3 regions of the Arcticibacter sp. genome follow, and region 3 is predicted to be linked to each of the others. Evidence: riboswitches for the same ligand, from Rfam matches in the RefSeq annotation. Region 3 holds a riboswitch; each other region holds the start of a gene.
What was found. Region 3 has a riboswitch for cobalamin ahead of ACO1NU_RS07075 (TonB-dependent receptor plug domain-containing protein). Riboswitches for the same ligand answer to the same signal wherever they lie in the genome.
Positions count from the first base shown of each region.

Region 1: another riboswitch for cobalamin. It lies ahead of metE (5-methyltetrahydropteroyltriglutamate--homocysteine S-methyltransferase); the one in region 3 lies ahead of ACO1NU_RS07075 (TonB-dependent receptor plug domain-containing protein).
Region 2: another riboswitch for cobalamin. It lies ahead of ACO1NU_RS08855 (TonB-dependent receptor plug domain-containing protein); the one in region 3 lies ahead of ACO1NU_RS07075 (TonB-dependent receptor plug domain-containing protein).

Region 1 covers NZ_JBMQOB010000014.1:19,211-21,476, forward strand. Annotated here, with positions in the region: gene metE (5-methyltetrahydropteroyltriglutamate--homocysteine S-methyltransferase) at 1-1,023, opposite strand, end outside; cobalamin riboswitch at 1,186-1,403, opposite strand; gene ACO1NU_RS08260 (ABC-F family ATP-binding cassette domain-containing protein) at 1,713-2,266, shown strand, end outside.
Region 2 covers NZ_JBMQOB010000015.1:102,605-104,870, reverse strand. Annotated here, with positions in the region: gene ACO1NU_RS08860 (helix-turn-helix domain-containing protein) at 5-892, shown strand; cobalamin riboswitch at 972-1,169, shown strand; gene ACO1NU_RS08855 (TonB-dependent receptor plug domain-containing protein) at 1,257-2,266, shown strand, end outside.
Region 3 covers NZ_JBMQOB010000010.1:39,779-42,044, reverse strand. Annotated here, with positions in the region: gene ACO1NU_RS07075 (TonB-dependent receptor plug domain-containing protein) at 1-1,209, opposite strand, end outside; cobalamin riboswitch at 1,292-1,480, opposite strand; gene ACO1NU_RS07070 (hypothetical protein) at 1,515-1,811, opposite strand; gene ACO1NU_RS07065 (hypothetical protein) at 1,814-2,266, opposite strand, start outside.

The DNA.
Region 1 (2,266 bases), on a different contig from region 3:
CAGCAGCGAACAGGATGCCGCAATCATCAGGCGGTCTTCGCCTACAACCTTTTCGGCTTTTTCGATCAGCTCAAGCGATTTCTGGTAGTCGTTCTTCCAGATATTGCGTCCGTCTACCAGTCCCAGCGACAGCCATCTTCCCTGCGGAAAGCGCTGCAGCAATCCTTCGAGCTGTTCCGCTCCTCTTACCAGGTCGATATGTAACCCTGCTACTGGCAGCCGAAGCGCCAGAGCGGTATTATCACCTAAAGACCCGAAATAGGTCGTCAGCAGCACCTTGATGCCGCCGCATTTCTTGCTGATCTCGGTATAGGCGTATTCAAAGGCGTTCTGCTCTTCTTCACTCAGGTCCAGGCATAAGCAAGGCTCATCAATCTGGATCCATTTAGCACCGTAGCCTTTGAAGGTGTTGATGATCTCGATATAAACGGGAGTCAACTTTTTGATGAGGTCGATCCGCTTAAAGTCTTCTGCGCGACCGGCTTCACTGTCTTTTTCCTTTCCGAGCAGCAGGTAGGAAACGGGACCGGTGATCACCGGCTTCGGTGCTGTACCCAGGATCTGGGCCGCACTGGAGTATTCCGCAAATGCCTTTTGAGAAAATAGTTTGAAGCGCTGGTTGGCGGTAAATTCGGGCACAATGTAGTGGTAGTTCGTATCAAACCACTTGGTCATTTCCATTGCAGGAATATCCAGTCCGTCACGCTGGTAACCCCTGGCCATAGCGAAATAAACATCGATTTCGGAATTTCCGGACACCTCCGTCAGCACAGGCGAATAGCGTTTGGGGATGGCGCCCAGCATGAGCGACATGTCGAGCACATGATCGTAGAAGCTAAAATCGTTGCAGGGGATCAGGTCGATACCTGCCTCCTGCTGCAGTTTCAGGCTCTCCTCGCGGAGCTGCCTGGCAGCATGAAAGAGTTCGTCACGGGTGATTTGGCCTGACCAGTAGTTTTCACAGGCTTTTTTCAGTTGTCGGTTACTTCCGATGCGGGGGTAACCAAGGTTGTTTTTGAGCATACGCATAAAACTTTGTTAAACATTAATGTGAATTAATGCTCCTTACGTTTTGGGTATGCTTTCAGAATTGTGGTGTAGTTGGCGTAGTTTGCAGTGCAGCGACCAGCATGGGGATCGTTGCCGCGGAACATGGCGCGGGACTACTGCTTCAATCGCGAAAGCATTGGTCTTGAACAGATGGCAAGTATCCTGGCTTGTAACTTTCCTTCGCCGTCCTTCTCATCCGCGTGAAGGCGGACAATGGACATGGTCTTGTGGCTCGAAAATCCTGCCTATGAGCAGGTTGTTACTTACAGTTGCGCGACAGCCCGTGAATTGCACACGGTTCCTCTTTAATCCATATCGTTTGCGATATAGAACCTGTCTGTTATAAGAATGAATGTAAAGAACTGCTCCAAATATAGTGTACTGCTTTGAGAATAGCGAATGGCTTCCCCCGATTGGTCTGCGAACGATGCATAAACGGGCTACAAACGCTCTATGATTTGTCTACAATAAATTCAGAGAAAAGGCAAACCAACCCCGGATCAACTACGCTTTTTTAACGTGTTTTCTCGAAGTCGGTCCGAAGTTGGTCAAGTTGATCCGAAGCTGATTCGCGTCTGAATCTACGGCTTTGACCACCTTTAGCTGCCCCTTAGTACCAGAAATTACTTTATATTTGCCGCTCATTTTAATACCCTCACTTCGTGATTAATGTAAATAACATCTCTGTTTCTTTTGGCGGAACCACCCTGTTTAGCGACGTCACTTTCCCAATCAACGAGAACGATAAGATAGCCCTGATGGGTAAGAACGGCGCAGGCAAGTCGACGATTTTAAAGATCATTGCCGGTGCAGCAAAACCAACTACCGGTAGTGTCACCGGACCAAAAGATGCGGTCATTGCTTATCTCCCACAGCATTTGCTTACTCAGGATAATGTTACCGTATTCGAAGAGGCGTCAAAAGCCTTTCATGAGGTGCATTCCATGCAAAAGGAACTGGAAGAACTGAACGAACAGCTCACTATCCGGACCGACTATGAGAGCGATGATTACATGAAGTTAATTGAACGTGTATCCGAGCTGAGCGAGAAGTTTTATTCTGTTGAAGAAACGAATTACGACGCTGAGGTAGAGAAAGTATTAAAAGGTCTGGGTTTCAGTCGTGAAGACTTTGGCCGCCAGACTTCTGAGTTTTCCGGCGGATGGCGCATGCGGATTGAGCTGGCTAAAATCTTGTTGAAGAAACCTGATCTGAT
Region 2 (2,266 bases), on a different contig from region 3:
TTTTATGAACGCCATTAACTCCATATCTCAATTCCACCGTCTGCTGTCTTTAGCGGAGCCTCGCCACCCGCTGGTAAGTGTGATTAATCTGGCGGAAAGTGTTTTTTTGGAAGACGAGATCTGGAAAGGTTTCGTTAACCGCTTCTATTGCGTGGCGCTCAAGCGCGAAGCCAAAGGCAAGATCAGGTACGGGCAGCAGCACTACGATTATGATAAAGGCGTATTAAGTTTCACAGCCCCGAACCAGGTACAACAACTCGACCTGCAGAATATGGAATGCGGGTCGGGCTATGTCCTGATCTTTCACCCGGACTTCCTTTTACAGCATAATCTGGCGAATAGCATTCATCAATACGGGTTTTTCGATTACGCTGTCAATGAAGCGCTGCACCTGTCGGCTGAGGAAGAGGATGACCTGATCACGATTCTCCATAAAATTGACAAGGAGTGCCAGCATATCGATAAGCATACCCAGGAGATCATCCTCACACAGATCGAGAGCCTGCTAAAATACTCCAACCGTTTCTATGAGCGGCAGTTCTTAACCCGCAAGAATAATAATTTAGCGCTGCTAAGCCGTTTCGAGCACTTGATTGATGACTACTTCAACGGCGAGGTGACAGGTTTGCTCACGGTGCAATATCTCGCAGCGCAGATGAACCTGTCGCCGAACTATCTGAGTGACCTGCTTCGCGTTCATACCGGACAGAACACCCAGCAGCATATTCATTCGAAGCTGATCGCGAAAGCCAAAGAAAAACTTTCAATGACCAGTCTGTCGGTAAGTGAGATTGCCTATGCCCTGGGCTTTGAGCACGCGCAATCCTTCAGCACCCTTTTCAAAAAGAAGACGAACTTATCGCCCCTGGAATTCCGTCAGGGCTTCAACTGATTAACAGCAGGGGAGGTTCTGTAAAGATTAAAAAGGATTATCAAACCACTACTTCTCCTCGGAACTCACAATTTTTATTATAGCTTTGTCGTGCTTTTGGTTTCATCCCGAGCAATCAGGATGGATTAAATGGGAATCTGGTGTAAATCCAGAACTGTCCCGCAGCTGTAAACTCTATTAACCGAGGTACACTCTAGTGTCACTGTTCATTGTTTTGAATGGGAAGACCGTACCAAGGGGAGTAAGTCAGAATACCTGCCATAGCATTATATAATTCATAGCTTTCGGGGATTGAAGCTAGAATGAAGATGCTACGGTGTTTCCATTTTGTATTTCTATACCCCTGGCTGTGCAAGACACAGGTATGGAAAAAAGGATACTCATTACATTATTTGGCTTCTTCGTCGGTGCATGCTCTTATGCACAAAACGATACCAGCAGGACCCTTCAGGAAGTGAATGTTCGCGCAAGCCTTCCTCCGCCGGTTCAAAGCTTTCTTCCCTCACAAACCATTTCTTCCACCGACTTCAAGCGCACTGCTTCCTATAATGTTGCGGATGCCATCAGAAACTTCTCCGGTGTAAACATTAAAGACTATGGTGGGATCGGCGGCTTAAAGACAGTTTCCGTACGAAGCTTAGGGGCAAATCATACAGGTGTTCAACTCGACGGCCTTCAAGTTGCAGACGCACAAAATGGTCAGATCGATCTTGGCAAGATTAACCTGGAGAATGTTGCGTCGATCACGTTATATAACGGACATTCTGATGATCTTTTGCAGCCTGCCAGGGCTTATGCTTCAGCGAGCATGCTGGTCATCAAAAGCATAGCTCCCGATTTTGGACCGAAAAAGAGCTATCGTCTTCGCCTGGGTTATAAGACAGGATCTTTTGGCTTGACTAACCCGACAATCTCATGGCAGCAAAAGATCAGCAAACGCTGGTCCATGAACCTGAGCAGCAACTGGCAAAAAGCACACGGACGCTACAAATATCAGGTGGAAGGAGATGGTTCCGATACACTGGCGATCCGTCGCAATGCCCAGCTAAACACCCTGCAAACAGACGCCTCCCTTTATTGGAAAGGCACAGACAGCAACCAGCTTCAATTCCGCATCAACTATACAAATTCCAGTCGCGGACTTCCCGGTGCGGTCGTGTACTACAATCCCTATTCCAATCAACACCTGTGGAATAAAGATCTCTTTTTGCAGAGCAGTTACAAGCACCATTTCAGGAGTAAATTGAGCCTTCTGATCAATGGGAAGTTTTCGCACAACAGACTGCGCTACCTCGATCCCGATTACCTGAATCAGGCAGGGGAACTCGACCAGCGGTTCCGGCAAATTGAGCTTTATGAATCCGTGTCCGTATC
Region 3 (2,266 bases):
TAGATCCAGCGACGACGAAGCTGCTACCAGCTTCGTATTGCGAGTGGGATAGGCGAAGAATTCGAGGTCTGCGTCCAGCTTGTTGTGGATCCAGTCTGCCGATAGGCCCACGTTCCAATATTGGTTAAGACGGTATTTGTTCGCCAGGGAAAGGTAAAGCTCCTTCTGGCGGTAGTGGTTGTCCAGCGGGCCTTCCATTTTGTAGTGGTCCGGATCCAGGTATCGGGTATAGTCATAGGCATACTTGGCGTTTGCCATGCTCTGGAACCGACGGTTTAGGGGCGACTTCCATGAAGCTTGTACGAAGCTGTTCCTGTCCCATAGTCGGTCATCTGACTCGAAATTATTGCTGACAATGGCCCGGGGGAGTCCACGTTCCGAGCGGTAATGGTAGCCTTTCAGTGTCCATTGGCTGCTGTCGCGAGTCATGCCATAAAATCCTGCCTCCAGGCGTAGTGCATCCATATCGCCATTCTGCCGAACGGCCGTGGTGTCATAAACGCCATTGGTATACCTGAACTTGTAGTCCCCGTCCGACTGCTGCCATTCGGCATTCAAACTTGCTGAAATATTCTTTGAAATCTTTTGCTGCAACACAGCGGAAGGGTTGATCAATCCAAATGAGCCTGTCCGGAATCGTACACCTGCATTCGTCTGTTTTCCCTCGCGAAAGCTTGGGACCTTCGACTCCAGGTATAGTGAACTGCCGGCGGCAAATGCTCTGGCCGGTTGAAAAATGTCACTCTTCTGGAAAGTATATAAATGAAGCTCGTCGAGGTTGTCCAGAGAAAACTTACTCAGGTCTGTCTGTCCGTTCATCGCATTGCCCAATTGCACGCCGTCGTAGAATACTGAAGTATGGCTTGATCCCATGCTTCTCACGTCGACTGTTTTCAACCCCCCAATGCCTCCATAGTCTTTTACCTGCAGTCCCGAAAAGAACCTCAGTGCATCGGCAACGTTCAGGCTGTTCAACCTTTCGAGTTGCTCGCCCTTTAAACTTTGATGTGGTACTGCTGATTTTTCAGGGGCTACGAGAAAGCGCGCATTAATCTGAACCTGGTGAAGGGTATCGGTATGAACGACAGTTGATCCTGTTCCTCTTTTCTCCTGAGCATAGGTATCTCCCCAACTGTACAGGATAACCAGCGTCAGCAGGAATTTGAGAAAAGACTTTGGCGGAGCAGGTCCGGCTATTGTTGTCGTCATCTTGCACGTTGATTGCAGTGGAGTGCAGAATGAAATATAGCCAAACAGTTAGATCTCATTCCAGCCTCAATCCACGAAAGCTATGAATCATTATGCTACGGCAGGTCTTCTGACTTGCTCCTCCTTTGCCTGTCTTCCCGTTCGCTATGCTTACAGTGACTGAGGGGGCATTGGATTAAGGAGCTTACAGCTGCGGGACAGTTCTGGATTTACACCAGATTCCCTTTTAATCTCTGTCAATGGACAGGGAACCAAAGCTGTTGCAAAGGTAGGCCTTTGCCCGGTTAAATGCAATATAAGAATGCTTAGCTGATATAATCGCGGTCTTCGTCGCTCAGCTTGGTCTTGTAGGTATTGACGGGAAGATTCTGTGCATCCTCTTCAGGATACTCGTCTTCATCCTCTTCCAGTACTTTCTTCTTTCGCGGACGCATGACCAGAGCTCCTACTATGAAGCCAAGTACAAATACCACTGCCAGGATGATGAGTTTCGATATGCGGGTCGTGCCGAACAGCCACATGTCTATTTCTTCTGTATTGTTCATCAGAACAATGGTCACCAGGGCAGTGATCAGGATGATGAAGAATGTTTTTATTCTCATAATTAGAAGCTATAGGTTGCAATAGTCTCGAAGATCGGCTTCCGACTGGGTTTCTCATTTAAAAATACGACTTTTCCGCCAATATCAAAGTTCGGAAGATAAAAACGGAGCAGGTTCATATCGCCGCGAAGCTCCGCGCCAAAGGACCGCGGAGAAAAGGTTCTCCCCTGGCCGACGTTCTCGAAATCGGCAAACAGTCCTAGTTTTACCCTTTTGATATAGGCAAGCGGGCCAAGCTCCCAGTCGGGATAGAATACAGGCATTCGATAATTCAGCAGCAGTGTGTTGTGCGTGTTGCCAAGCGGTTTCAGGAAGCTGTATCCCGATACCCGGGGGATGTCTACAGAATTTTGGTAATTACCCTCTCCGTCCTGGAAGTTGAAGCTCGCTGCAAAGGAATGGTTTCGCAGAAGGCCCGGGAAATACAAGGTGCTCCGGAAAACGAAGAGCTGACC